Regions from separate parts of the Massilia sp. LXY-6 genome, predicted to be linked through region 2. Evidence: predicted binding sites of a transcription regulator. Region 2 holds the regulator's gene; the other holds the start of a gene.
What was found. Region 2 encodes NrdR, which represses ribonucleotide reductase genes. Its sites were predicted from a motif close to CACNANATNTNGTG; they were not measured.
Positions count from the first base shown of each region.

Region 1 (10,918 bases), on a different contig from region 2:
AGGTCTTGCGGTGCACGGTCGATGCGCGACAGCGAGCCGTCGAAGTATTTCAGGTCGTTGATCATGACCTCGTCCCACAGGCCGCGCGCCTTCAGGTCGCGCACCAGGTAGCCGTTGATCTCGGTAAATTCGCCCGACAGGTTCGACTTCACGTACAGGTTCTGGAAGGTCGGCTCGATGCAGGCCGACACGCCAATGATGTTCGAGATGGTCGCGGTCGGGGCGATCGCCACGCAGTTCGAGTTACGCATGCCGAACTGCTTGATGCGGCTGCGGATTACGGTCCAGTCCATGGTCTCGGACGTGTCCTGCTGCAGGTATTCTCCGCCGCGCTCTTCCGCCAGCAGCTTGATCGAGTCCTGCGGCAGGATCCCGCGGTCCCACAGCGAACCTTCGTAGGACTGGTAGCGGCCGCGCTCTTCGGCCAGCTCGGTCGAGGCCAGGTAGGCGTAGTAGCAGACGGCTTCCATCGAACGGTCGGCGAACTCCACGGCCTTTTCCGAAGCGAACGGCACGCGCATCATGTGCAGGCAGTCCTGGAAACCCATGATGCCCAGGCCGACCGGACGGTGGCGCAGGTTCGAGTTCTTCGCCTTGTCGACGGCGTAGTAGTTGATGTCGATGACGTTGTCGAGCATGCGCATCGCGGTGCGGATGGTCTTCTGCAGCTTGACCACGTCCAGGCCGTCGCCCTTCATGTGGGCCGGCATGTTGACCGAACCCAGGTTGCAGACGGCGATCTCGTCGGCATTGGTGTTCAGCGTGATCTCGGTGCACAGGTTCGACGAGTGCACCACGCCCACGTGCTGCTGCGGCGAGCGGATGTTGCACGGATCCTTGAAGGTGATCCACGGGTGGCCGGTCTCGAACAGCATCGACAGCATCTTGCGCCACAGGTCGAGCGCTTCGATTTTCTTGTACACGGACATGTCGCCGCGTGCCGCCTTGGCTTCATAGCCCAGGTAGGCTTCCTCGAAGGCCTTGCCGACCTTGTCGTGCAGGTCCGGCACTTCGGACGGCGAGAACAGGCTCCACGAACCCTTTTCCATCACGCGCTTCATGAACAGGTCCGGAATCCAGTTCGCGGTGTTCATGTCGTGGGTGCGGCGGCGGTCGTCGCCGGTGTTCTTGCGCAGGTCGAGGAATTCCTCGATGTCCAGGTGCCAGGTTTCCAGGTAGCCGCAAACCGCGCCCTTGCGCTTGCCGCCCTGGTTCACTGCCACGGCGGTGTCGTTCGCCACCTTCAGGAACGGCACCACGCCCTGCGATTTGCCGTTGGTGCCCTTGATGCGCGAGCCCATCGCACGCACCGGGGTCCAGTCGTTGCCCAGGCCGCCGGCGAATTTCGACAGCAGCGCGTTTTCCTTGATCGCGTCGTAGATGGCTTCCAGGTCGTCGCCGACGGTGGTCAGGTAGCACGACGACAGCTGCGAGCGGCGGGTGCCCGAATTGAACAGGGTCGGGGTCGAGCTCATAAAGTCGAAGCTCGACAGCAGGTTGTAGAACTCGATCGCGCGCGCTTCGCGGTTCTCTTCGCGCAGCGCCAGGCCCATCGCGACGCGCATATAGAAGGCCTGCGGCATCTCGATGCGGGTTTCGCGGATGTGCAGGAAGTAGCGGTCGTACAGGGTCTGCAGGCCGATGTAGCCGAACTGCAGGTCGCGGTCGGCGACGATGGCGCGGGCCAGCTTCTGCAGGTCGAACTTGCCCAGCTCTTCGTCCAGCAGCTCGGCGTCGATGCCCTTGGCGATATATTGCGGGAAGTAAGTCACGTACTCGGCGGCGGCGCCGGCTTGCGGGACTTCCTTGCCGAAGACTTCCTTGCGGATGGTGTGCAGCAGGATGCGCGCGGTGACCTGGCTGTAGGCCGGGTCCTTTTCCATCAGCGCGCGGGCAGCCAGGATGGCCGACTTGTGCAGTTCCTCGACCGGCACGCCGTCGTACAGGTTCTTGACGGTTTCGGCCAGGATGGCGTCGGCGTCGACGTGCTTTTCCAGGCCGACGCAGGCGGCGCCGATCAGGGCCGAGACTTCGTTCATGTCCAGCGGACGGCGCACGCCGCCGTCGACCACGCTGAACTGCGGCGCGTCGATCTGGGCGCTGCCGGAAGCTTCCTTGGCGGCGCGGCGCTCTTCCATGCGCTTGGCGCGGTACAGCACGTATTCGCGCGCGACGTCATGCTCGCCCGAGCGCATCAGGGACAACTCCACCTGGTCCTGCACATCCTCGATGTGGAAGGTACCGCCGTTCGGCTGGCGGCGCACCAGGGCCGCGACCACATTGTTCGTCAGCTGCTCGACCAGCTCGCGGATGCGCGCCGACTCACGGCCCTGCTCGCCGTTCACGGCAAGGAAAGCCTTGGTCATCGCGACCGCGACCTTGGTCGGAGCGAACGGCACCACGGCGCCGTTGCGGCGGATGATGCGGTAGTCGTTATTGGCGACCAGTTCAGCGGCGCTCGCGCCGGTCGACGCGGCTTGCGGATTGATGGAAATGTCCGATGATGTTTGCATTAAGGCTCCCAATGCCAACATATCAAAGTTGGCAACCTAATAACTTTTTGAGAATGATGAACGGGGACGCACAATCGGAAAACGCTGGATGCGCCCCTGCCCCTGTTGTTCTGTTTGTCGAGGCTGACCACTACATCTAGTGTCGAACAGCCTTATGGACCTAATTGTAGTCGATATTCGGCAAGATCAAAGCGACTGCTGAGCGGATTTTTTTCTGCCGTCGAGCTTGACATTTTCCAAGCCGAATCATTCCGGGCCTCAGAATGAAAGTAAGCACTAACATAAGGTTTCGTGGGCACCAGCGTGGTGGGGCCAAGTGCCCACGATGTTCACGTTCAGGGCATGCTGCAATGGCGAAAAGACAACAGCCTATGAGCGGAATCAAGGTTCAGGTGCATGGATGTCCAGCTTCTGCATCTGGTAGCGCAACTGGCGCAGGCTGATGCCGAGCAGGTTCGCGGCCTGGGTGCGGTTGAACTGGGTCTGCTGCAGGGCACGCTGGATGATGTCGCGCTCGACCTGGTTCAGGTAGTCCGGCAGGTTGCTGGGCAGCTCGCCGGCGCCCAGGGCGGGCAGGCCCGGCCCCGGCTCGGCGGCCGCAGCAATCACGGCGGCGGCCGGCGGCGCGACGGGCACGGGCGCCTGCACCTCGGCCGGCGCCGTCTCGGCGGCCGCGGCGGCGCTGCCGGCGGCGGAATCGGCCAGGCGCGCACCCTTCAGCAGCAGGTCGCAGACCTCGATCACGCCATCGTTGGCAAAGGCCAGCGCGCGTTCCAGGATATTTTCCAGTTCGCGCACGTTGCCGGGAAAGGCGTAGCCGCGCAGCGCGTCCAGCACCCCGGCGCCGAGCCGCGCATTGCCCGGTCCCGCCAGGCGCGCGAGGATGGCCTCGGTCAGCAGCGGCAGGTCGTCGAGGCGCCCGCGCAGCGGCGGCAGGGTCAGCTCGATCACGTTCAGGCGGTAGAACAGGTCCTGGCGGAACTGGCCGCCCTCGACCAGTTTTCCCAGGTCCTTGTGAGTGGCGCTGATGATGCGCACGTCCACCGCTTCCTCGGCGGTGGCGCCGATCTTGCGCACGCGCCGCTCCTGGATCGCGCGCAGCAGTTTCACCTGCATCGCCAGCGGCAGGTCGGCCACCTCGTCCAGCATCAGGGTGCCGCCGTTGGCCGCCTGGAAGAAGCCGTCGCGCTCGTCGGTGGCGCCGGTAAACGCGCCTTTCCGATAACCGAAGAACTCGGCCTCCATCAACGCTTCCGGGATCGCGCCGCAGTTGACGGCCACGAAAGGCTTGCCGGCGCGCGCGCTCCGGGCGTGAATCTCGCGCGCCGCCAGCTCCTTGCCGCTGCCGGATTCGCCGTTGATGGCGATCGGCGCCTGCGAGCGCGCCAGCCGCCCGATCTGGGCGCGCAGCGCCTGCATCGCCTGCGAGCGGCCGAGCAGGCGCGAATTGCCGCCGTCGCCGGCCTCCCCTTCGCCCGCATCTTCGGCCGCCGGCGCCGCCGGGGACTCGGACAGGCGCAGCGCCGAGCGCACCATCGTGCGCAGGTCCTCCAGCACCACCGGCTTGGAGACGTAGTCGAAAGCGCCGGCCTTCAGCGCGACCACCGCGTTCTCGGCGCTGCCGTAGGCGGTGATCACGGCGATCGGCGTGGCGCGCCCCAGGCCGGCGACCTCGCGCACCAGCTCCAGGCCGGTGCCGTCGGGCAGGCGCATGTCGGTCAGCACCAGCGCATAGCCATGCTGTCCGAGCAGCGAACGCGCTTCGCGCACGGTGGAGGCGCTGTCGACGTCCAGGCCCATTCTGACCAGGGTGATCTCGAGCAGCTCGCGCAGGTCGGCTTCGTCGTCGACTACAAGGATGCGGGGAGAACTCATACTCACTATATATAGAAGGTGATCACGAACCGGCCCGTCGCTTCGACGCCGGGACGATCGACCCGGTATTCGTAGTCGAGCATGGCGCCATTGTTCAGGCAAAGCTCGCGTGCCAGGTACAGCCCCAGGCCGGTGCCCTTGCTCGAGGTGGTATAGAAGGGCTCGAACAGGTGGGCCCGTACCTCGGGCGTGATGCCGGGACCGTCGTCCTGCACGTGCAGTTCGACGCGGCCGGTGGCGTCGAGCACCGGGAATACCCGGATGCTGGCCGGCTTGCCGCTCGCATAGCGCACGGCATTGCCGAGCAGGTTGACCAGTACTTCGCGCAGGTGCAGGCCGTCGAAGCGCACCGTGCGAAGGCCGGCGTCGCCGATCCACACCATATTATCGGGCACGCCATGGGTTTCCGTGAACTCGGCCTGCAGCTCGGCCAGGAAAACGCTCAGGCACACCGGCTCGCCGCCCGGCTGCACCTTGCGCGACAGTTTCAGGATGTCCTCGACCATGCGGTTCACGCGCGCCACGTTGTCGCCGACGATGCGCAACAGGCGGGTCTCGGCCGGGCCGGTCAGGTCTTCGGCCAGCAGCGAGGTCGCGTGGCCGATCGCCGACAGCGGATTCCTCACCTCGTGCGCGATGCTGGCGGTCAGCCGGCCCATCGAGGCCAGCTTCAGTTGCTGCGCCTGGTTCTCGATGGCGCTCACGTCCTGCATGAAGACCAGGCTGCGCTCGGCCGCGCCGTCCGGCGTGTCGACCCGCGCGAAACGCAGCTTCAGGTGCACCGGCTGGTCGAGGCGGCCGCGCACCGGGCCCTTCTGGCCCTGCCAGCGCTTGACGGTGACGTAAGCCTCAGCCTGGGCGCCGCCCGCCAGCCAGGCAGCGAAGCTTTGCGCCACCGGCTCGAGGGCGGGGATGTCGGCCAGACGGAATTCGCTGTCGGTTTCCAGCCCCAGCATGCGGCGCGCCGCCGGATTGCCGGCGAAGACGAAGCCGTCGTGCCCCGCCACCAGGATGCCGTCGCCGACGTCGTCGACCACGATCCGGTAGACCGCCTGCTGGATCTCGAGGTCGGCGCCGCGCTTCGCGGCCAGCTCCTCCTGTCCGATCAGCCGCGCCGCCAGCCGGCTCACCAGCAGCACCACGGCGAAGAAGGCGGCGCCCATTATCCCGGCCTGGAACAGCGGCGGCTCCTGGTCGCTGATGAAGATCTGGTAGATGCTCTCGGCCAGCAGGAACAGGGTCGCGAGCGAGGCCGAGAACAGCGCCAGCAGCAGCGGCGCCAGAATCGCCGCGCCGGCCAGCGGGAACAGGTAGAGCAGCCCGAGGCCGCTGCGCGCGCCACCGGCGGCCAGGTAGAGCAACGAGATGGCGGCGATGTCGACCAGGATCTGGCACGACAGCTGCCACAGGAAGCGGCGCCGCCAGCGCTGGGTAACGGCGGCGAACACCAGGGCGGCCAGCACGTAGGCGATGCAGGTCTCGGCATAGGCCGTGCCGCTCAGGAGATTGACGGTGTGGCCGCGGCGCGCGTCGACCGTGAGGTAGACCAGCAGCACCAGCGCGATCACGATGCGCGTCACGTTGAGCGTCTGCAGCGAGCGCCAGAAGGTCTCCCGCGACGCGGCGGACAGGGCCCGCAACGGCGACATCGGCTTAGAACCTATCCCGGCAGGATTGAGTCGCTGCTGGCATAGGTTCTCAATCTGGCCGGGAAGCAGCCGTCTGGCGCGCGTGCGCCTGGCTGCAGAAGTCGCGCCCATCCGCGTGCACCGCTTCCGAGGCCGGGAAATAGATGCCGCAGTGGGCGCAGCTGGTCATGCGTTCGGATTCCTCGACGCGGGCCGGGGCACGGGCCGGGCCGGCGGCCGGCGCTCCCTCCCCGCCTTGCGGGTGATAGCCGCGCGCGGCCCCTGCCGCCCGCAGTTTGCTGCGTACCGCCATCACCACCAGGATGATGAGCGCAATCCAGAAGAGCAGTCGCGTCATGTGAACCCCCGGTGCAGAACGACTTCGAAGACAAAACGGCTGCCGACATACGCCAGCGCCAAGGTAGCGAAACCCGCCAGCGTGAAGCGCAGCGCGGTCTTGCCGCGCCAGCCGCGCCAGCGGCGTCCGGCCAGCAGCGCGGCGAACAACAGCCACGACAGCAGCGCGAATATATTCTTGTGGTCCCAGCGCAGCGCGCGCCCGAACAGCTGTTCCGAGAACACGATCCCCGACAGGACCGTCAGGCTGAGCAGCACGAAGCCGATGCCGATCATCCGGAACAGCAGCTTTTCCATGGTCAGCAGGGCCGGCAACTGGTCGATCGCCGCGCCCAGCCAGCCCTTTTTCGCACTGCGCGTGTGCAGGCGGGTCTCCTGCAGCGCCATCAGCACCGCGTGGAAGGCGGCGATGGTCAGCGTGCTGTAGGCCATGACGGCGATGGCGACGTGCCAGCCGAAGGCCGGCGACTGGGCCTGCTCGCTGAATGGGATCAGGCTGCCCGGGAACAGCGACGGCAGCAGCGCCGACACCGCCGCGCACGGCATGATCATGCGACGCATGCCGTCGAGCGCGAAGTTGCGGTTTTCGAGCCACCAGGCCGCCACCGAGATCCACAGCGCGGCCGACAGCATGAAGGCGAAGCCGACCCGCAGTTCGCCGTTGGACAGCACGTCCGGCCACAGCGCCGCGCCATGCAGGATCCACGCCGCGGTGGTCACTCCGGACACGACGCTGCCCCGCCGCGCCGGCAGCAGGGCACACACCGCGTACAGGATGGCCGCGGCGATGAAAAAGGTGGTTTGCATACGCGCGAGTCTACACTATCCGGATGGAGGGAGGACAGCTTGCCTGATTACTACGTCGTTGTCGCGGGACGACGGCTAGTCGACAGCCGCGGACTTGATCTCCGCCTCATGATGCCGCAGCTGCTCTTCCATTACCAGCTGCCCCAGCTCGCGCTTGAGCGCGTTGAACTCGGGCGCGCTGGGGTCGCGCATGCGCGGCAGGTCGACCACGATGTCGCGCTTGACCGTGCCCGGCCGGTAGGTCATCACGACGATGCGGTCGGCCAGGTAGATCGCTTCCTCGATGCTGTGGGTGACGAAGATCACGGTCTTCTTCAGCTCGGCCCAGATGCGCAGCAGCTCGTCCTGCAGGTTGCGGCGGGTCAGCGCATCGAGTGCGCCGAAGGGCTCGTCCATCAGCAGGATCGGCGAGTCCAGCGCCAGCACGCGCGCGATCGCGACCCGCTGGCGCATGCCGCCGGACAGGTCTTTCGGATAGCGCTTGCCGAAATCCTCCAGCGACAGCAGCCGCAAAAGCTCGGCCACGCGCGCGGCGACCTGCACCTTGCCCATGCCCTTGATCTCGAGGCCGAAGCCGACGTTCTGCTCGACCGTCATCCACGGGAACAACGCGTATTCCTGGAACACCATGCCGCGCTCCGGCCCCGGCCCGGTCACCGCCGCGCCGTCGGCCGTGATGCTGCCCCGGGTCGGCGGCGCGAAGCCGGCAATGGCGTTCAGCAGGGTCGACTTGCCGCAGCCGGAAGGGCCGAGCAGGCAGACGAACTGGCCGCGCGGGATCTCGAGGCCGATGCTATCGAGCGCGGCCATGCTGCGTCCGTCGGTCTCGAATACCTTGCTGACATTGTCGATGACAATATGGGCTTTTGCGTCAGGTGCGCTCATGTCAATGCTCCAGGCCGCGGTGCCAGCGCAGCAGGTGGTTGTTCAGCTTGTTCATGCCCGTATCGATCGCCAGGCCAAGCAGGCCGATGGTGATCATGCCGGCGATGATCTTCGGACCAGAAGTATTCGCGCGCCTCGAGGATGCGGAAGCCGAGGCCGTTGTTCAGCGCGACCGCGATGTCTGGCCATCTTCTTTGCGCCATCCCCAGTCCTCCACGGCTTCCACGTGGGCACCCCGTGCCCACGCGTGACGTTCGCATTGCGATTATTTGACGTTCAGGCTCTTCTTGGCTTCTTCCAGCAGGTCGGTCTTGACCCACTCCTTCGCTGCCGGCGGTTTGGCCATGCGGCCGACGCCGGTCTTGTACATGATGTCGGTGGTGGTCTGGATGTGCTCCGGGGTGATGTCGTAGGTGTACTCGGCATTGCCCATCGCGTCGCGGAAGTCGTCGCTGGTGATCTGGCCCTTGAACACGACGTCGCGCACGTATTTCTCGGCCAGCGCCGGATCCTTGATGAAGGTGCTGGTGGCCTGCACGAAGCAGCGCATGAACTTCCCGGCCAGCGGGCGCTTGGTCGTATAGAACTTCTCGGTCATCACCATGGTCCGCACCGGCGAGCCGATCGGGGTGTCGTAAGGCTTGAGAATTTCCACGCCGAAGCCCTTGTTGATCGCCTGCGAGGACTGAGGTTCGGACTGCATCATGGCGTCGATGTTCTTACCCAGCAGCGCCTGGTTCAGGTCGGCGTAGGCCAGGAACACCAGCTGCACGTCCTTGCCCGGCGCGGCGTCGGCGCTCAAGCCCACCTTCTGCAGCTCGGCCATCAGCAGCACTTCCTGGATGCCGCCGCGGGTCACGCCGACCTTCTTGCCCTTCAGGTCCTTGACGCTCTTGATATTGCTGCCCTGCCCCGCCACCAGGCGCACGCCACCCTTGGCGAAACCGGCCACCACGTAGATCGGGGCGTTGCCGGCACGGCCCGAGATCGCCGCTTCCGACGCCGTCGTGCCGACGTCGATCTCGCCGGCGATGATGGCCTGCATCACGTCCAGGCCCTTGGCGAAGACCGCTCCTCGACCTTGATGCCGCACTTGGGCGCGATCTCCTTGATGTACGACACCGCGCCGTAATGCGCGAACTTGAGGTTGCCGAGGCGGACGACTTCCTGGGCCTGGGCGCTGCCTGCGGCCAGCAGGGCCGCGATGATGAAGGTTTTGCCAAACGCTTTTGCTGTCATTGCTGTCTCTCCGTTTTGTTCTGGTTCAATGAGCTGCTGCGGTAATGCAAACCTGACATTTCTTTGAGGCTATAACGTTCGGCAATACATTGTCAAACAGTACAAGTATCGATTTGCAAGGCCTCAAACCGTTCGCTTGACTTTTCTCCTTGCAGACGGCGGATGAGGGTCTTGTCCGGCGAAAACCCGTCCCGACATGGGGTAAAATGGCGGTTTGCGCCCACACACAATCTAGGTAGAACACAACCATGCTGGATAACCTGACCCAACGCCTTGCCAAAGTCGTCAAGACGATGCGCGGCGAGGCACGTCTGACCGAATCGAACACCGCCGAGATGTTGCGCGAAGTGCGCCTGGCCCTGCTCGAGGCGGACGTGGCGCTGCCGGCAGTCCGCGAATTCATCGCCAACGTGAAGGAAAAAGCGCTGGGCGAAGAAGTCATCGGCTCGCTCTCCCCCGGCCAGGCCCTGGTTGGCGTGGTGCAGAAGGAGCTGGCGGCCCTGATGGGTGCCGACCTCGGCCCCGAAGCAAGCCAGCTGTCCTTCGCGCAGCAGCCGCCGGCGATCATCCTGATGGCGGGCCTGCAGGGTGTCGGCAAGACCACCACCACCGGCAAGCTGGCCAAGTACCTCAAGGAACAGAAGAAGAAAAAGGTCCTGACCGTCTCCGCCGACGTCTACCGCCCGGCCGCGATCGCGCAGCTAGAGTCCGTCACCAAGCAGGTCGGCGCCGACTTCTTTCCCTCGAGTGCGACCGACAAGCCGGTCGACATCGCCCGCAACGCGCTGGACTGGGCCAGGAAGCACTACCACGACGTCCTGATCATCGACACCGCCGGCCGCCTGGCGATCGACGAGGCGATGATGCAGGAGATCGCCGCGGTGCACGCCGCCGTGAACCCGGTCGAGACCCTGTTCGTGGTCGACGCCATGGTCGGCCAGGATGCGATCAATACCGCCAAGGCCTTCAACGAGGCGCTGCCGCTGACCGGCGTGATCCTGACCAAGCTCGATGGTGACTCGCGCGGCGGTGCGGCGCTGTCGGTGCGCCACGTGACCGGCAAGCCGATCAAGTTCGCCGGCGTGTCCGAAAAGCTGGACGGCCTGGAAGCCTTCGACCCGGCGCGCATGGCCAACCGCGTGCTGGGCATGGGCGACATCCTGGCCCTGGTCGAAGAAGCGCGCAAGGGCGTGGACATGCAGGCCGCGACCGACATGGCCAACAAGATCAAGTCCGGCGGCAAGTTCGACATGAACGACTTCAAGGCCCAGCTGACCCAGATGAAGAAGATGGGCGGCATGTCGGGACTGCTGGACAAGCTTCCGGCCCAGTTCCAGCAGGCGGCAGCCGGCGCCAACATGGACCAGGCCGAGAAGCAGGTGCGCCGCATGTGCGGCATCATCGACTCGATGACGCCGCAGGAACGCGCCAAGCCGGAACTGATCAAGGCTAACCGCAAGCGCCGCATCGCCGCCGGTGCCGGCGTGCAGGTGCAGGAAGTGAATCGCATGCTGACTCAGTACGACCAGATGAACACGATGATGAAGAAGCTCAAAGGCGGCGGCCTGATGAAGATGATGCGCGGGATGAAGGGCATGATGCCCGGCATGCGCT
Region 1 covers NZ_JBKFGF010000033.1:2,320-13,237, forward strand. Annotated here, with positions in the region: gene ACI48D_RS15525 (ribonucleoside-diphosphate reductase subunit alpha) at 1-2,513, opposite strand, end outside; gene ACI48D_RS15530 (sigma-54-dependent transcriptional regulator) at 2,895-4,388, opposite strand; gene ACI48D_RS15535 (sensor histidine kinase) at 4,394-6,037, opposite strand; gene ACI48D_RS15540 (PP0621 family protein) at 6,087-6,374, opposite strand; gene ACI48D_RS15545 (cytochrome C assembly family protein) at 6,371-7,180, opposite strand; gene ACI48D_RS15550 (ABC transporter ATP-binding protein) at 7,256-8,065, opposite strand; partial or broken gene ACI48D_RS15555 (ABC transporter permease) at 8,067-8,238, opposite strand; partial or broken gene ACI48D_RS15560 (ABC transporter substrate-binding protein) at 8,331-9,304, opposite strand; gene ffh (signal recognition particle protein) at 9,553-10,918, shown strand, end outside.
Region 1: the regulator NrdR is predicted to act here: its motif matches at 2,642-2,655, upstream of ACI48D_RS15525 (ribonucleoside-diphosphate reductase subunit alpha).

Region 2 (10,918 bases):
GAAAACACCCGCCAGCAGGACCACATCGAGCTGATCGCATCGGAGAACTACACCTCGCCGGCCGTGATGCAGGCGCAGGGTTCCCAGCTGACCAACAAGTACGCTGAAGGCTACCCAGGCAAGCGCTACTACGGCGGCTGCGAATACGTCGACATCGCCGAGCAGCTGGCGATCGACCGCGTCAAGCAGCTGTTCGGCGCCGAGGCCGCCAACGTGCAGCCGAACTCGGGCTCGCAGGCCAACCAGGGCGTGTTCTTCGCCATGCTCAAGCCGGGCGACACCATCATGGGCATGTCGCTGGCCGAAGGTGGCCACCTGACCCACGGCATGGCGCTGAACATGTCCGGTAAATGGTTCAACGTCATCTCCTACGGCCTGACCGAACAGGAAGACATCGACTACGAGCAGATGGAGCGCCTGGCCCGCGAGCACAAGCCGAAGCTGATCATCGCCGGCGCCTCCGCTTTTGCCCTGCGCATCGACTTCGAGCGCTTCGCCCGCATCGCCAAGGAAATCGGCGCCTACTTCATGGTCGACATGGCGCACTATGCCGGCCTGATCGCCGCCGGTGAATACCCGAACCCGGTGCCGCACGCCGACTTCGTCACCTCGACCACCCACAAATCCCTGCGCGGCCCGCGCGGCGGCATCATCCTGATGAAGGCCGAGCACGAGAAGGCCATCAACTCGGCGATCTTCCCGGGCATCCAGGGCGGTCCGCTGATGCACGTGATCGCCGGTAAAGCGGTCGCCTTCAAGGAAGCGCTGTCGCCGGAATTCAAGGAATACCAGCGGCAGGTGGTCAGGAACGCCAAGGCCCTGGCCGAGGCGCTGATCGCACGCGGCCTGCGCATCGTGTCCGGCCGTACCGAGTCGCACGTCATGCTGGTCGACCTGCGTTCGAAGGGCCTGACCGGCAAGGAAGCGGAAGCGATCCTGGGCCAGGCACACATGACCTGCAACAAGAACGGCATCCCGAACGACCCGCAAAAACCGTTCGTGACCTCCGGCATCCGCCTCGGCAGCCCGGCCTTCACCACCCGCGGCTTCAAGGAAGAGGATGCGACCAAGGTCGGCAATCTGATCGCCGACGTGCTGGACAACCCGCATGACGCCGCGACCATCGAGCGCGTCAAGGCCGAAGTGAAGAAATTGACCGACAAGTATCCGGTCTACGCAGCCTAACGCGTCCATAGCGCAGCAGCCCGGCGACCATGAAATGCCCCTTCTGTCAGCATGAAGACACCCAGGTCCTCGATACCCGCGTATCCGAGGAAGGGGACTCCATCCGCCGCCGGCGCCGCTGCGCCCAATGCGACAAGCGTTTCACGACCTATGAACGGGTCGAGCTGTCGATGCCGATCATCGTCAAGAAGAACGGCAGTCGCACCGAATTCGAATCGAAGAAGCTGCGCGGCAGCCTGATGCTGGCCCTGCGCAAGCGTCCCGTGGCCGCCGGCGCCATCGATGCCGCCATCGCCTCGATCGAGGAAAAATTGCTCACCAGCGGCCGCCGCGAAGTCGACAGCGTCTACGTCGGCGAACTCGTGATGCAGGAACTCAAGCGTCTCGACAAGATCGCCTACATCCGCTTCGCCTCGGTCTACAAGAACTTCGAGGACCTGGCCGAGTTCCAGGAAGCGATCGCCGAAGTCGGCCAGCCGCGAAAATAAGCCCCCATTTAGTTCCCTTTGTACGCTTGAGCCGTCACACGGCTGGCCTCGGCTCGCCTGATAAGGTCTGGTTTCCCTAAACCGAGACTGGAGGTGCAGCATGCGCGGCCGTCGTGCCCTTCGCCCTTGCGCCGGCTTCACGCTGGCGGAAGTGCTGGTGGCCCTGTTCGTCGTCGCCCTCGGCGTCGCCGGGGCCGCGGCGGTGCAGGCAGTGGCCGTGCGCGCCGCGGGCGAGGCCGCGCGCCTGTCCGACGGCACGCGGCTGGCCGCCTCGCTGGCGCAGCGCATGCGCGCGAATCCGGCCGCGATGGCGCTGCCCGATGCCGCCAATCCCTATCTCCAGTTCGATGCCGAGGCCGGCGAGGCCGCCGCCACGGTTTCCTGCTATGACGCCGATTGTTCCCCGGCGCAGATGGCGAACGCCGACCTGGCCGACACCGCGGAGGCGCTGTCTGTGCGCTTTCCCGGCGGACGCATGCGCGTGTGCCGTGACGACCAGCAGCCGGACCCGGCCGGCCTGCTGCCGTGGAGCTGCACGGATCATCCCGGCGCCCCGGTCACGATCAAGCTGGGCTGGCACGCCAGGCGGGGCGTGCAGGACGTGCCGGTAGCCAAGGTGCCGATGGTGTTCCTGACGCTCGGGGCCGGCACGCCATGAGCGCCCGCTTGCCCCTGCGCCAGGCCGGCCTGACCCTGACCGAGATGATGGTGGCGATCGCCATCGGCCTGGCCGTCGTGCTGGCCGCCGCCCGGCTGCTGGCCCTGGCCAACGGCGCCTACGCCGCCCAGCTGGAAAGCGCGGCCCTCGACGACGCCGGCCGCTACGCCGTCGAACTGGTCGCCCGCGCGGTACGCCAGGCCGCCCATGCCGACCCCCTGCAACTCGAGCTGTCGGCGCCGCTGGACCTGCCGGCGCCGCTGGCGGGGCTGGATGCGCGCTCGCTCGGCAGCGCCACGGCCGACATCGCTGCCCCGCTGCCGGCCGTGGCGAACGGCAGCGATGTGCTGGCAGTGCGCTTTCCCGGTGCCGGTGGCGGGCCAGGTGGCGACGGCAGCGTGCTCAACTGCGCGGGCTTCGGCGTCGGTGCGGGCGAAGAGGGCTGGAGCATCTTTTACGTCGCTAAGAACGGCGATGGCGAGGCCGAGCTGCGCTGCAAGTACCGCGGCGCCGCCAACTGGAGCGCAGACGCGGTGGTCACGGGCGTCGACAGTTTCCAGCTGCTGTACGGCCTGGACACCGACACCCCGCGCGACGGCGCCGCCAACCGCTACGTGAATGCCGATGCGATCCGGGCGCTCGATGCTGCCCTCGGATCCGGCCTGCCGCCGCAGGAGTTCAAGCGCCGCACGTGGTGGAAGCGGGTGGTCAGCGTGCGCATCGCCCTGTTGCTGCACGGCGCCCGGCCGACCCGGCACGACCGCCCGGACCGGGAGTTTGCATTGTTCGGCGCCACGTATGCGGCCGGCGCGGGGCGGGGCGACCAGGGCACGCTGCTGCGAGAAGACGCCTTGCCGGATGGCTTGCAACGACGCGAGCGCCGGCTGTTTTTGGCCACCGTGGCGCTGCCGGCGGGAGCCTTGTGATGGCGCGCGCGCCCTGCGGCGCCATCTTGCCGGGACCAATGCGCCAGCGCGGCGCGGCCCTGGTCTGCGCGCTGGTGCTGATGCTGGCGGCGATGCTGGTCGCGGCCTCCGTCTGCCGCGCGGTGTTTGCCTCGATCGCTTCGGCCGGCGCCGAACGCGAGCGCAGCCTTGCCCACGAGGCGGCCGAAGCGGCCCTGCGCGACGCCGAGCGCGACATCGCCGCCGCTGCCGGCACCGAGCCGGCCCGCGCCGCGCAATTCACTGCCGCCGGCGCGGCCAGCTTCGTCGATGGCTGCGGGCGCGCCGGCAGCGCGCGCGGGTTGTGCAGCGCGAGCTCGCCGCCGGCCTGGCAGGCGCTCGACCTGGCCGAGCCCGGCAACCCGGCCCTGGTGCCTTACGGATACTTTACCGGTGCGACCCTTCGCACGGGCAAGGGCCTGCTGCCGGCGAGGCCGCCGGCCTACCTCATCGAGCACATCGCGCCGCCGGGCGCGGGCGAGCCCCTCGGCAGCTTCTACCGGATCACGGCGATCGGTTTCGGCAGCAATGCCGCGACCCGGGTCGTGCTGCAGTCCGTGTATCGCAAGCCGAAGCCGGCGCCGCCCGGCACCGGCAATCCATCGGACGATCCAGGGCCCCGCGCCGACGGGCCGGCCGCTCCCGGTCCGCCGGCCACCGGACCGGGAGCCGGCAACGGCAACGACGGCAACGCTGCCGCAACGCCGCCTGCCCAGCTGCCGGCGGGACGCATCGGCTGGCGCGAGATCGCCAACTGGCCGCGGCTGCATGCCGAGGCAGTGGAGTGAATGAGGACATCGACAAGCCCATGAGGGGGACGGGAACCATGCAGGCACGACGCGGCTTTACCCTGATCGAAATGCTGGTGGTGCTGGCCATCGTGTCGGTCCTGGCGGCGCTGGCCTACCCGGGCTATACCGGCTATATCGCGCGCACCAAGCGCACCGAAGGGCAGATCGCCCTGATCGAAGCGATGCGGCAGCAGGAGCGCTACCGCCTGCAGCACAACAGCTATGCCGAATTCTCGTCCGCGGACGATGGTGCGGACGGTGCGCAGGCACAGGGCTTCCACTGGTGGTCGGGAACGACGGCAGCCGCCAGCGCCTACGAGCTGGACGCACGTGCCTGCCCCGGGCAGGACATCGCCAGTTGCGTCGAACTGCGCGCCCGTCCCGGTACCGCCAGGGTCGACGGCCGCTTCCGCGATCCGGAATGCGGCGTGTTGACCCTCGACAGCGTCGGCGCGCGCGCGGCGCAGGGCACGGGCCGCTGCTGGCCATGAGCGGTCCGCGCCGCCGGCAAGCGCGGCCGCCGCCACGGCCAAGGGACGGCTTTTCGATGGCCGAGCTGCTGGTCGTGCTGGCGGTGGCCGGGGTGCTGCTGGCGGTGGGCGTTCCGAGCTTGCGCGACCTGGTCCGTACCCAGCAGCTGAAGACCGCCACCGGCGACCTGTTCGCCGCGATCGGCCTGGCGCGCGCCCAGGCGCTGGCGCGCGGCGAGGTCGTCATGCTGCTGCCGAAGGGCGCGGGCGGGGCCGACTGGAGCCGCGGCTGGACCGTGTTTCTCGACCGCGACGGCGACCGCCAGCCGGGAGCGGGCGAGACCATCCTGGCGGAGCACGGTCCGCTGGCGCGGGGCCTGGCGGTCGGCTTTTCCTTCACGAGCCCGGCGCCGCCTTACTATATCGCCTACAATGGCGCCGGGCGCAGCTGCCGCGACACCAACCCGGCGGCGGCGCGCTATGGCACGCTGTCGCTGTTCCACGGCGCCGGCGTCCGCCGTATTAAAATCAACATGCTGGGCCGGGCCCGCAGCTGCGACCCGGCGCGCGACCCGTCCTGCGACGGTCCCGCGCCGCCATGAACCAAGCGAATTCAACGACATTGTGCAGATATTGAGCGATACCGAAGGCATGGCCCTGGCCCTGGAATGGGCCGCCAAGGGCATGTACATCACCGCGCCGAACCCGCGCATCGGCTGCGTGATCGTGCGCGACGGCGAGGTGATCGGCGCCGGCCATACCCAGCCGGCCGGCCAGGCCCACGCCGAAATCCAGGCCTTGCGCGACGCTCATGCGCGCGGCAAGATTGTTGCCGGCGCCACCGCCTACGTCACGCTGGAACCCTGCAGCCACTACGGCCGTACGCCGCCGTGCTCGAACGCGCTGATCCAGGCCGGCCTGGGGCGGGTGGTGGCGGCGATGACGGACCCGAATCCGCTGGTGGCCGGGCGCGGTCTGGCGCAGCTGGAAGCGGCCGGCATCGCGGTCAGCTCGGGCCTGATGGCCGACGAGGCCTATGAACTGAATATCGGCTTCTTCAAGCGCATGCGCCACGGACGCCCGTGGGTGCGCCTGAAGACGGCCGCCAGCCTGGATGGAATGACGGCGCTGGCATCGGGCGAGAGCCAGTGGATCACCAGTCCGCAAGCGCGCGCCGACGGCCATGCCTGGCGCGCCCGCGCCAGCGCGATCCTGACCGGCATCGGCACCGTCAAGGCGGACGATCCGCAGCTCACCGTGCGCGGCATTGACACGCCTTTGCAGCCGCGCCGCGTGATCGTCGACAGCCGGCTCGAAATCGATGTTGGTGCCCGCATCCTGCAGGGTGAACCGTGCTGGATCGTCGCGGCGCAAGCGAACGCCGGGAAGGAAGCGCTGCTGCGCGCCGCCGGCCACGAAGTCATCATGTTGCCGAACAGCGCCGGCAAGGTCGACCTGCCGGCCCTGATGCTGGAACTGGGCAAACGCGAGATCAACGAGCTGCATGTCGAAGCGGGCAGCAAGCTGAACGCCTCGCTGGTGCGCGAAGGCTGCGTCGACGAGCTGCTGGTCTACCTGGCGCCCAGCCTGATCGGACCGGGGCAGGGCATGTTCGCGCTGCCGCCGCTGGCGCAACTGCGGGACAAGCTTGCATTGCGTTTCCACGGCGTGCAGCAGGTCGGCCCCGACCTGCGCATCCTGGCGCGCTTCGAAGCGCATGTCGAACAGAACGAACAAGAATCTACCGAAACTGCGAAGGGATAAGCCTGTATGTTTACTGGAATCGTCGCTGCCGTGGGCAGCATCCAATCGGTCAAGCCGCTCGAAGGCGGCTCGTTCGCGGGCGTGCGCCTGCAGATCGAGGCCGGCGGCCTGGGCCTGGACGACGTCGCGCTGGGCGACTCGATCGCCATCAACGGCGCGTGCATGACCGTGGTCGAGAAGAGCGGCAACGCGTTCGCGGTGGACGTCTCGCGCGAGAGCCTGAACCGCACCGCGGGCCTGGACCAGCCGGGCGAAGTGAACCTGGAAAAGGCGCTGACCCTGGCCGAGCGCCTGGGTGGCCACCTGGTCTCCGGCCACGTCGACGGCCTCGGCACCGTGCACAGCTTCGAGCCGATCGGCGAATCCTTCAAGCTGGTGATCGACGCGCCGCTGGAACTGGGCAAGTACCTGGCCTACAAAGGCTCGATCGTGGTGAACGGCGTGTCGCTGACCGTGAACAGCGTCGAGGACCTCATTGCTGCCGGCGCCAAAGTCTGCCGCTTCTCGATCAACCTGATCCCGCACACGATTGCCGTCACCACCCTCAAGCACCTGCATGCCGGCGCCAGGGTCAACCTCGAGATCGACCTGATCGCGCGCTACGTCGAGCGCATGCTGACCGCCGCCAAGGCCTGATCCGCTTCCTGCATCCATCGGCCGTCCCCCACGCGAGGGCGGCCGCACAAATTTTCTCTCCGTCTCAGCCATTTGTCGTAGACTTCCCGCTGGTAATTAATCAGTAGGCAAGGCATTCGCCCGCCTGTATTTACCGCAGAATAAAATACGATAAAGGGACAGGTAATGAAGCAGGTAGAACCAATCCAGTGGACGGCCATGGTCCGCGGCGCCGCGCTGGTGGCATTGCTGGGCGCGGCCGGCATCAGTTCGGCGGAGGGCATGCGCAGCTACCGCTCGCTGGCAATCTCCGGCAATGGCGAGCGGATCGCCGCTCTGGAAACCGTCGAGGGCGAAGCGAAGCAGGGACCGCGCATCGTGGTGCGCGACACCGCGACCGGCAAGCTCGTGTCGACCTTCGAACAGTCCGATTGCGCGCAATGCCGCATCGAAGCGCCGGTGTGGTCGCCGGACGGCAGCGCGATGGCGCTGGTCAGCACCGACGGCAAGGCCGGCATCGCCACCGTCAACGTGCTGCGCAACGGGAAGCTGACCCCGGTCGCCACCATCAAGGGCGTGGCGAACACCGTGCGCTGGTCGCCAGACGGCCGCCAACTGGCCTTCCTGGCCACCGTCGGCGCCAGGAAGCTGACCGGCGCGGTGGAGGCGGGCGCGCGCCAGATCGGCGAGATCGGCGTGGCCGAGCAGGAAGACGAGCAACGCATCGCGGTGGTTTCCAGCAGCGGCGGCGCGTTCCGCCTGGTGTCCCCAAGCGACACCTTCGTCTACGAATACGACTGGACGCCCGATGGCCGCGGCTTCGTCGTCAGCAGCGCCAAGGGCAACGGCGACAACAACTGGTGGATCGCGACCCTCGGCCACGTCGAGCTTGCTACCGGTAAGCTGCGCGTGCTGGCGGCGCCGAAGATGCAGATGAACATGCCGCACGTGTCCCCGGACGGCAGGACGGTCGCCTTCATCGGCGGCCTGATGAGCGACTTCGGCTCAGTTGGCGGCGACGTCTACACGGTCCCGATCGAGGGGGGCGAGCCGGTCGACGTGACTCCCGACTTTGCCGGCACCTTCAACGGCATCGCCTGGCGCGGCCAGCAGCTGATGGCGTCGGTGCTGGCCGGTGCCGATGCCGAAGTGGTGGCGATCGACCCGGCGGCGCGCAGCAGCCGCGTGCTGTGGCGCGGCCCGGTGACGGCCTCCGCCTCGCGCGACGGCCGCTTCGTGTTCAGCCTTGACGGCAAGGTGGCGGCCTCGGTGCACGAAGACTTCGAGCACGCCCCGCGCATCGTCGCCGGCCGCCTGCCGGAGCTGAATCCGATCACCCGCGACAACGAGGCCTTTGCCCCGGTCGTGTCGGCGCAGAGCGTGAGCTGGACCAACGACGGCTACAAGGTGCAAGGCTGGCTGGTCGGCCCGCGCCACGTCGACGCCGGTAAAAAATATCCGATGATCGTGCAGGTGCACGGTGGCCCGGCCGCGGCAAGCACCCCGCGCTACATCTCGGCCGGCGACGGTGGCAACTCCCTCGTGCGCGACCTGGTCAAGGAAGGCTATTTCGTGTTCATGCCGAACCCGCGTGGCAGCTACGGACAAGGTTCAAGCTTCACCAACGCCAACAGGAAGGACTTCGGCGGCGGCGACTGGCGCGACATCCTGGCCGGCGTCGACGCCGCCATCAAGCAGGCGCCGGTCGATGGCCAGCGCCTGGGCCTGATGGGCCACTCCTACGGCGGCTACATGACGATGTGGGGCGTGACCCACAGCCAGCGCTTCAAGGCCGCGGTGGCCGGCGCCGGCATCGCCAACTGGATCAGCTACTACGGCCAGAACGGCATCGACCAGTGGATGGTCCCGTTCTTCGGCGCCACCATGTACGACGACCCGGCCGTCTACCGCGCCGCCTCGCCGATCGAATCGATCAAGGCCGCGAAGACGCCGACCCTGGTCTACGTGGGCGAGCGCGACGTGGAATGCCCGCCGGCGCAGTCGCTGGAGTTCTGGCACGGCCTGAAGGCGATGGGCGTGCCGACCACGCTGGTGATCTATGAAGGGGAAGGGCATGCGCTGCGCAAGCCGGAGCACCAGAAGGACCTGCGCAGCCGTGAGATAGGGTGGTTCAACAAGTATCTGCAGTAAACCTGGCCGTGCTCCGGGCTGGCGGCGGCGTCTTCGCGCTATGATGACGCCTTTTCGAATACATGCCTGGACCAGGCCAATGAACGACCATGGATAGCCAGACAGAGAGAAAGCAGATTCACTGGAATCCTCGCCCGCGCAGCCGCCAGGGGCTGCACCTGAAAACGGAAAAGCTGCCGCATCAGCGTCCGGTCATCACCCGGTTGCAGTTCGGCGCTCACGCGATCATGGTCGCCGAGCGCATCGACGTGAAAGCGATTTCCGGATTCGAGGTCATCGCCAAGTCGCCGACCATGGTCAAGCTGGGCGAGGGCGGTATTGCCGCCATTTTCAGGTATGGCGCCATCGTGCTCTTCAACTGCTCGGCGGACGAAAAGGCGCGCCTGCTGCAAGCGATCGGTGCGCATTCGTCCGGCTTCGGTGAGTTCGGCGGCGACGAAGTCACCGTCGTCGACGTCGATCCGGACGAGCAGGAAGGACCGTCGGGGCAAACCATCAAGATCAAGAACGCCGATCGGCTGCGCCTGCAACTGATCGCCGAGGTGATGGCCAAGGCGACGATGCTCTCGTTCCAGGAACGCCAGGCCGCGCGCGACTTCGACCGCAGCGAGCCCCTCGCGCGCGACCTGGCCGAAGACGGGAGGTTTTCCGCAAAACCGTCCGAGCTGCTGAAGGCGGTCGGGAGCATGTTGCTCGCCGAGAGCCGCCTGAACGGCAGGGCGGGGGTGCTCGATCGTCCCGACCTGCTGTGGGACAACCCTGGCCTGTCGGGCTTATATGCCAGGCTCGAAGGCGACTACGAACTCGAAGACCGGGCGATCACCCTGGACCGCAAGCTGACGACCTTGTCGCATACGGCCGAAACCCTGGTCGAAACGATGCGTTACCACAGTTCGCACAGGCTCGAGATCGCGATCCTGCTGCTGATCTTCGTCGAGCTGTGCCTGGCGGTGTACGGGCACTTCAGCCACTAGTTCGCGTGATCACCCGTCCCCGCCTTGACGGGGGCGACGGCGGGCGCGGTGCGACGGCGCGAGATTACCTGGGCGCCGAGGCCACCGCCGTCACCTGCGCCGGCACCGGCACCGGCACCTTTTCCGGATTCAGCACCACCTGCACGTAGTTGTCCGGCTTCAGGTAGCGCTGCGCCGCCTTCTTCAGGTCCGCCACGCTCAGCTTCTGCACTTCCTTGTCGAAGGTGAGGATGGTGGCCGGGTCGGTGCCCTCGGTCAGCGAGGTCTGCAGCGCGGCCAGCCAGTAGCCGTTTTCCTGCAGCGACTTGCGGTAGGTTTGCAGCCAGTTGGTCTTGACCTTGTCGAGGTCGGCCTGGTCCGGGCCCTGGGTGCGCATGCGCTCGATCTCGGCGAAGGTCGCGGCCACGACCTTGTCGACGTTCTCCGGCCCGGTCGGCAGGGTCACGCCCACCGTGTAGTGGCTGTAGGGGATGCGCGTCATCGAGGCTTCCATGCCGCCGCCGTAGATCAGGCCCAGCTTTTCGCGCAGCACGTCGATGATGCGGATGTTCATCACCTCGGTCAGGGCAGACAGGCGCAGCTCTTCCAGTTCGTCGACCTCGGCGGCGCCGGTGAAGGTCAGCGAGACCGTGCTCTTGTCGTCGAGGCCGCTGTTCACTTCCTTCTTGACCACGCCCTTCACGGGGCGCACGCCGAGGTCGCGGTAGGCCACCGGGATGTCGGGTGTCGGCAGGCTGGCGAGGTAGGTCGCCAGCAGCGGCTTGATGGCGGCGACGTCGAAGCTACCGACGAAAATAAACGTCAAGTCCTTCGCGCTGGAAAAGCGCTGGCGGTAGATGTCGATCGCGCGGTCCAGGTCGATGCTGGCGAAGTCTTCG
Region 2 covers NZ_JBKFGF010000043.1:341-11,258, forward strand. Annotated here, with positions in the region: gene glyA (serine hydroxymethyltransferase) at 1-1,185, shown strand, start outside; gene nrdR (transcriptional regulator NrdR) at 1,215-1,673, shown strand; gene pilV (type IV pilus modification protein PilV) at 1,774-2,331, shown strand; gene ACI48D_RS19210 (PilW family protein) at 2,328-3,257, shown strand; gene ACI48D_RS19215 (pilus assembly PilX family protein) at 3,257-4,063, shown strand; gene ACI48D_RS19220 (type IV pilin protein) at 4,102-4,557, shown strand; gene ACI48D_RS19225 (GspH/FimT family pseudopilin) at 4,554-5,138, shown strand; gene ribD (bifunctional diaminohydroxyphosphoribosylaminopyrimidine deaminase/5-amino-6-(5-phosphoribosylamino)uracil reductase RibD) at 5,188-6,300, shown strand; gene ACI48D_RS19235 (riboflavin synthase) at 6,307-6,936, shown strand; gene ACI48D_RS19240 (S9 family peptidase) at 7,102-9,066, shown strand; gene ACI48D_RS19245 (RMD1 family protein) at 9,156-10,040, shown strand; gene ACI48D_RS19250 (M16 family metallopeptidase) at 10,105-10,918, opposite strand, start outside.